DNA from 2 places in the Pseudoalteromonas sp. 10-33 genome. Region 2 is predicted to be linked to the other one. Evidence: predicted binding sites of a transcription regulator. Region 2 holds the regulator's gene; the other holds the start of a gene.
The links. Region 2 encodes sigma-54, which starts transcription at its own class of promoters, with help from an activator protein. Its sites were predicted from a motif close to GTTGGCACGNNNNTNGNNT; they were not measured.
Positions count from the first base shown of each region.

Region 1: a site for sigma-54 is predicted at 1,568-1,586, ahead of ATS76_RS01940 (EF-hand domain-containing protein). Genes of this name have one in related genera too.

Region 1 covers NZ_LOFI01000001.1:418,683-422,108, forward strand. The annotation lists gene ATS76_RS01920 (amidohydrolase) at 1-217, opposite strand, end outside; gene ATS76_RS01925 (calcium-binding protein) at 385-621, opposite strand; gene ATS76_RS01930 (EF-hand domain-containing protein) at 630-866, opposite strand; gene ATS76_RS01935 (hypothetical protein) at 1,047-1,274, opposite strand; gene ATS76_RS01940 (EF-hand domain-containing protein) at 1,299-1,532, opposite strand; gene ATS76_RS01945 (sensor histidine kinase) at 1,841-3,298, shown strand; gene ATS76_RS01950 (hypothetical protein) at 3,301-3,426, shown strand, end outside.
Region 2 covers NZ_LOFI01000001.1:237,109-240,534, reverse strand. The annotation lists gene lptC (LPS export ABC transporter periplasmic protein LptC) at 1-88, shown strand, start outside; gene lptA (lipopolysaccharide transport periplasmic protein LptA) at 78-614, shown strand; gene lptB (LPS export ABC transporter ATP-binding protein) at 611-1,336, shown strand; gene ATS76_RS01075 (RNA polymerase factor sigma-54) at 1,406-2,905, shown strand; gene hpf (ribosome hibernation promoting factor) at 2,932-3,219, shown strand; gene ptsN (PTS IIA-like nitrogen regulatory protein PtsN) at 3,224-3,426, shown strand, end outside.

The DNA.
Region 1 (3,426 bases), 180 kb from region 2:
AGCTTTCTTTTAGTGTGTCGCTGCCTACCTTTACAACTTTGCCATCTTTTATAACTAAAGTGCTAAATTGTTGAAGCTCGCCTTTTTGCATTTTGCCTTTATAAAGCGGGGTGTAGCCATTAGCATTATAAATAACTTTGGTTTGTGCAATAGCAAAGCTAGACCCTGCACAGAGACTGGCAAGCATAAGAGGTTTAAGTAATTTTTTGAGTAACATAAGGTACTGTTTTGTTATTTTTAGTGCAATAACACTAGCAAACCCTTTTTTAGAATACCAACAGGATGCGATAAGCTCGTAAAATAGACAGTTAAAGCTAAGCTAGCTGCTTAGCTATTAAATTAATTGCCTAAAACGTTGGGTTAAAAAGGTTAATTAAATTTGGGCTACTTGCTGGCATATAAATGGTATTCGCTCAGTGTTAGTTTTCCGTCTTTATCTTGGTCGTAACTTACAAATTTAGACCACAAGGCTGGGTCTATTGAGGCTTCAGAGCGAGTTAAAAATCCATCTTTATTTCTGTCTATTTTTTTAAATTGGCTGTTAATGCTGTCACTGATGGCAAAACTTGATGCGCTAAATACAGGTAGAGCGAATAAAATAAAAAAGTGTATGGGATTCATTAAAATACTCAGTAAAGATTGTTGGTAAGGTAATTTTTAAATTCAATTAATGAAATTTGTTTATCTTGATTTTTATCCCACATTATAAACGTGCTAAGTAACTGGGGCTGGCGTTCTAGTTCGTTATGAGTAAGGTAACCGTTTTTATCTGTATCGAGGTGATCAAAGCGCTGTTTTACATCAAGTGCAGAAGCATTAAAACTTAAAAGCAACGCTATGGTGGTTACAAAGTAACATATCTTCATGGTAGTCCTTCCAAAAGGGTAATTAAGTTGTATTGAATAACGAGGTATTACGCCTGATAAGATAAAGCACTTGCCATAATTTAACTCCCAACATTAAATCCTTTTACACACTCCCTCAGGGATTATGGCAAATGCTTTAGTACACTTTACAAGTTAAAAGCTTAAGCAAAACTTAATCTGTTATGGCTTAAAGTTTTCAAACTCAGCTTTAGAGATCATCTCGTTGTTGTCTTCGTCTAAATCGGTAAACTGTCTAAGTAGCTCTTTATCCTGCTTAGCTTCAACAAACGAGATGCTTCCGTCCATGTTTGTATCTAAGTGTGCAAATCGCACGGCCGAAGGAGAAGCTAATACCGTTGCACTGATAGCTAAAAATAATAATAAAAAAGCAGCAATAAGTTGTTTCATAATTTCATTCCTTTTGAAGTTAATTTATTGAATAAATTTTCTGAATTCATTTAGCGACAACTGACCATTTTGGTCTGTGTCTATTTGTGCAAAGTTTTCCTTAAGCACGGCGTCCATTTTTGCCTCGGCTTCGCTTAACAGGCCGTTGCTGTCCTTATCTAGTTCTTTAAACGTAGCGTCAACGTCCATAGCGTATGCGCCTGTATTCACAAAACCCAACGCAAGTAATGTTGAAAAAACCAAAGTGTTAATGTTCATGTGTATTTCCCTATTAAATTTATTTATTACACCCATTACAAAAAGGGTGCCAAATTTTATTTTTATTTACTTTCAATGAGTTGTGTTTTTTAGTTTGGGTTTGTAGGTAAAAATTACACTGACTGTGTGTAATTTTGTGTAAATACAGCAACAGGATTGAAGGTATTTTTTGTGATCTTAGTTAAATCAATCAGTTGTGCTGTTGCTGTTTAGCAACATTATGGCGATTTAAAATGAATATGGTTCAGCATGTGTATAGGCGGTATTGATAATAATAGGCGCGTTATTTACTTACAGAGTTTATTGCAATGGCTGCAACGTTTGCTAAACATTACAATGCAATGCTTAATTGGCGCCCTAATTTAATAGGGCAGTTTGCGTTAAGCATGCTGCTGTCGTTATTGCCACTGTCTATTGTGGTTATTGTTTTTTTAAATGCGTTAAATAAACAGCTAGCAACCACTCAGCAAATTGTGAGTAACCATTACCAGCTCACAAAATCGTTCGCTAATTTAAAGCAAGACCTTAATAGCCTTGAGCGCGCAACAAGGCAAAATTGGGTGTTAAAAAGTGATGCGCTCAACATCCTCATTGTTGATAAATGGCAATCGTCTGTGCAGAGCATAAATGAACTCAAACACATTAATGCAAACCCAGACTACATAAACCAATGGGCACAGCTTTTAACTATTTTGCAAACAGCACAACACCAGCTCGTTGAGAAAAAACAGCAAAAGGCAGAGCTCTTCTTACCCATAAGCGAGTCAATTACAGAGCTCACAGTGTGGCTCAAAAATAAAAACGAAGCGCAAATAACCCATAACCAAAACGAGCTAGCCAGCCTACAAGCGTCGTTTATAAATTGGCTAGTGGCACTTATTCCTCTTACTTTATTGGTTGGCGGCGGCTTTTTATGGCGTATAAGTTTGCGTTTAAAAGGGCTTACTAGGGTTATTGATAAGCTAGGGCAAGGGGATTGGCAGCAAAAAATAGCCGTAAAAGGCTCGTCAGAGTTAGTTGAACTCGGAGAAAAACTACAGTGGGTACAAACTCAGCTGCATATGCTTGAGCAACAAAAAGATACGTTTTTGCGCCATGTAACACACGAACTTAAAACACCACTTGCCTCTATGGTTGAAGGAACCGATTTACTAACCGATGAAATTGTTGGCCCTATTAATAATGAACAAAAAGCAGTGCTTGCCCTTATAACTCAATCTACGGTGCGCCTTCGCATGATGATAGACAGCCTACTCAGTTATAACGCTATTAGAACAACTAAAAACAGCTCAAGCGAGGTTAATATTGATCATTTAATTAAAAAAATTAATGGTCATTTCGAGCATCGTCTAACGGCTCGAAAGCAACGTATTCAGTGGCAAAACTCTGTTTCAAGCACTGTCCTTGCGCTTCCTAATGAACTAATAGAAATGATGCTAATTCAGTTAATTTCAAATAGCTTAAAATTTTCTGATGATAACCAAGGTGTGACTGTAAATTTAAAATGCGAGCAACATCAGCTGTGTTTGGAGGTGGCCGATAATGGCTGTGGCATTAAAGAGCACGAAATAAAGCATATTTTTAGTGCGTTTTATCAAGGTAAACATGAGCAAAGCATTACCTTACAAGGCAGTGGTTTGGGCTTAACAATAGTAAAAGAGACGGTTGAGCAGCTACAAGGCACATTAAGTGTTAAGAAAAATAAGCCACACGGTTGCCGTTTTTTAATAAAAATACCAATCAGTAAAAATTTAGGAGTTAATTAACAATGCGCATACTCACTATTTTATGTGTGCTTGCAGGTAGCCTAATTGTATCGGGTTGTGAGCTTAATGATGGCACGCAAGCGCTGGGCGATACTAAAATATCAAATACTAAAAATGTATCTCCTAGC
Region 2 (3,426 bases):
GATCACCGGTAAAGGCCTCGAAGCCGATTTAAAAACCGAAGTGATAAAACTAATTAACCATACGCGAACTATTTATTATGACCAATAAACTATTAACACTCTTTATCATTCCAACATTTATACTTGCATTCGGTGCAAATGCCGCTGAACCAACGGCGCCACTTACTGCAAATCAAATTTCGATTAGTGCAGATAAGCAAGAAGGTCAACTAAAAGAAAATGTAGGTATATTCGAAAAAAACGTTGAAATTATTCATGGCGACAGAAAAATTACCGCTGACCGACTAGAAGTGCATAAACGCGATGAATTGGGTGATAACAAGCAACTGTTAATTGCCACAGGTACACCTGCTTATTTTGAAGAAAAACAAGCCGACGGCACAATAATGAGCGCCAGCGCTAATGAAGTTAGATACGATGTTTCTAAACGTTTTTTAACATTAATTGGAGATGCCCAGGTCTCTCAAGCTGGGCAAAAAATGAATGCAAAAAGCATTACCTACGATATTGAGCAACAACTCATTAGCGCCGAAAAAGATGAAAGCTCAACTGATCGCGTGCACACCATTTTAGTACCTGTGGAGCCAAAAAAAAGCGATAAAGGTCAGCCATGAGTACATTAAAAGCAGAGCTATTAGCCAAAAGCTACAAAGGCCGAGAAGTCGTTAAAAATGTAGGCTTAGAAGTTAAAGCCGGCAGCATAGTGGGCTTACTTGGTCCTAACGGTGCAGGTAAAACCACCACGTTTTATATGATTGTAGGCTTAGTCCCTAGCGATAAAGGTAAAATATCTATCGACGAGAACGATATTACTCTTTTACCTATGCACAGTCGTGCTAGATTAGGCATTGGCTACTTGCCGCAAGAGTCGTCTATATTCAGAAAGTTAACCGTATATCAAAACTTAATGGCTATTTTAGAAACTCGAAAGGAGCTCACTAAGCAAGCCAGAGAAGATACACTTAATAATCTATTGGATGAATTTAGCATTCAACACATTCGCGACAGCAAAGGTATGGCACTATCGGGCGGAGAGCGTCGCCGAGTAGAGATTGCACGTGCTTTAGCAGCAGATCCAAAGTTTATTTTATTAGACGAGCCGTTTGCCGGCGTTGACCCTATTTCAGTGTTGGATATTAAAAAAATTATTGAACACCTTAAAAACCGTGGTATTGGTGTATTAATAACAGACCATAATGTAAGAGAAACCCTTGATGTTTGCGAAAAAGCCTACATTGTTTCTCATGGGGAACTGATTGCTTCTGGTACCCCTGAACACGTATTAAACGATAAAACTGTACGCGATGTATATTTAGGCGAGCAATTTAGGCTGTAACATTTACGCCTTATTTGTATGCATCTGCTAGTATTAATTATAACAACTTAAAAGGATTGTTAGAGATACATGAGGCAATCACTACAGCTGCGCATGGGCCAGCAACTTACAATGACACCTCAGTTGCAGCAAGCTATTCGCTTGCTGCAATTAAGCACATTGGATCTTCAGCAAGAAATACAAGAAGCGCTCGACAGCAACCCATTACTTGAGGTTGAGGAGCAAGACTATGCCGATGACCTTGCAGGCAAAAATGAGCAAAAAGCAGATAATGATGAAGTGACAGTAAGTGCATCTGCAGATGAAGCCCCCAGTGAGTATGAACAAGACAGTGGTGAAGCCCTAGCAAAAGATACCGTCAGTGACGACATGGCAATGGACGTTAGCTGGGATGAGTACATGAGTGCCGCCCCAGCATCGTCTTCAGGCCCCATGCCTGAAGATGAGTCTATTTATCAAGGTGCATCGACTGAAACGCTTCACGAATACTTAATGTGGCAATTACAACTAACGCCATTTAGCCCTACGGATGAAGCGATTGCTATTGCAATAGTTGAAGCCGTGGACGACTCAGGCATATTAACCCTCAGCTGTGAAGAAATTTTAGAGAGCTTTAATCAAGATAACGACGATGACGTTGAGGTTGAACTTGATGAAATAGAAGCAGTTTTAAAGCGTATTCAATTATTTGACCCTGTTGGTATTGCAGCACGAAGCTTACAAGAATGTTTGTGTATTCAGTTAAATCAATTTGATAAAGGCACTCCTTTTATTGACGAAACAAAAATGATTTTAACCGAGCACATAGATTTGTTAGCTGCTCGCGACTATCGTACATTAATGAAAAAAACGAAGCTCAAAGAAGATGAGCTTAAAGAAGTAATGACACTTATTCATACGCTTAACCCAAAGCCTGCAGACACAATAGTGCGAGAAGAGTCTGAATATGTAATACCAGATGTGTCAGTTAAGAAAATTAAAGGCCGCTGGGTGGTTGAACTAAACCCAGACAGCATGCCAAAAATTCGTGTAAACAGCCAATATGCTGCAATGTCGCGTACAGTTAAGTCGAGCGGTGATAGCCAATTTATTCGCTCACATTTACAAGAAGCTAAATGGTTTATTAAAAGTTTAGAAAGCAGAAACGACACGCTTTTAAAAGTAACTAACTGTATCGTAAAGCAACAACAAGGTTTTTTTGAACACGGTCCAGAAGCCATGAAACCTATGGTTTTAAATGATGTAGCCGAAATGGTAGAAATGCACGAATCGACAATTTCGCGCGTAACGACTCAAAAGTACATGCACACACCGCGTGGAATATTTGAGCTTAAATACTTTTTCTCAAGCCATGTAAGCACCGAAAATGGTGGAGAATGTTCATCCACAGCGATACGAGCACTTATCAAAAAACTAATCGCAGCAGAAAACTCAGCAAAACCATTGAGTGATAGCAAAATTGCGGATATATTGGCTGAGCAAGGAATTAAAGTAGCAAGACGTACAATCGCAAAATACCGCGAATCTCTTGCTATTCCACCGTCAAATCAGCGAAAGAGCCTGATCTAAGACGCTAAACAAAGAGGGTAATGCTTATGCAACTAAATTTAACTGGTCGTCATGTAGAACTAACTGATTCATTAAGAGACTATATAAATACCAAATTTGCGAAGCTAGAAAGGCACTCTGATCATATTAATAATGTTCATGTCATTCTTGATATAGAAAAATTAAATCAAAAAGCAGAAGCAACTATTCATGTAAGTGGCGCTGAATTATTCGCATCCACTGAACATCAAGATATGTATGCAGCGATTGATTCATTAATTGATAAGCTTGACCGTCAAGTAATTAAACATAAAGAGAAGCTTGCTCGACACTAATATGATGAAACTAAGTTCACTTATATGCCAGGACTGCAGCAAAGCTGCGGTCCTTTTTAATAGTAAAAAAAGAATTTTAGAGTTTATTAGCGAGCTTGCTCACGATAAATTACCTTATTTGTCTCAACAAGATATTTTGGGCGCCTTATTAACCCGCGAAAAGCTAGGTAGTACAGGAATAGGAAGAGGCATAGCTATTCCACATGG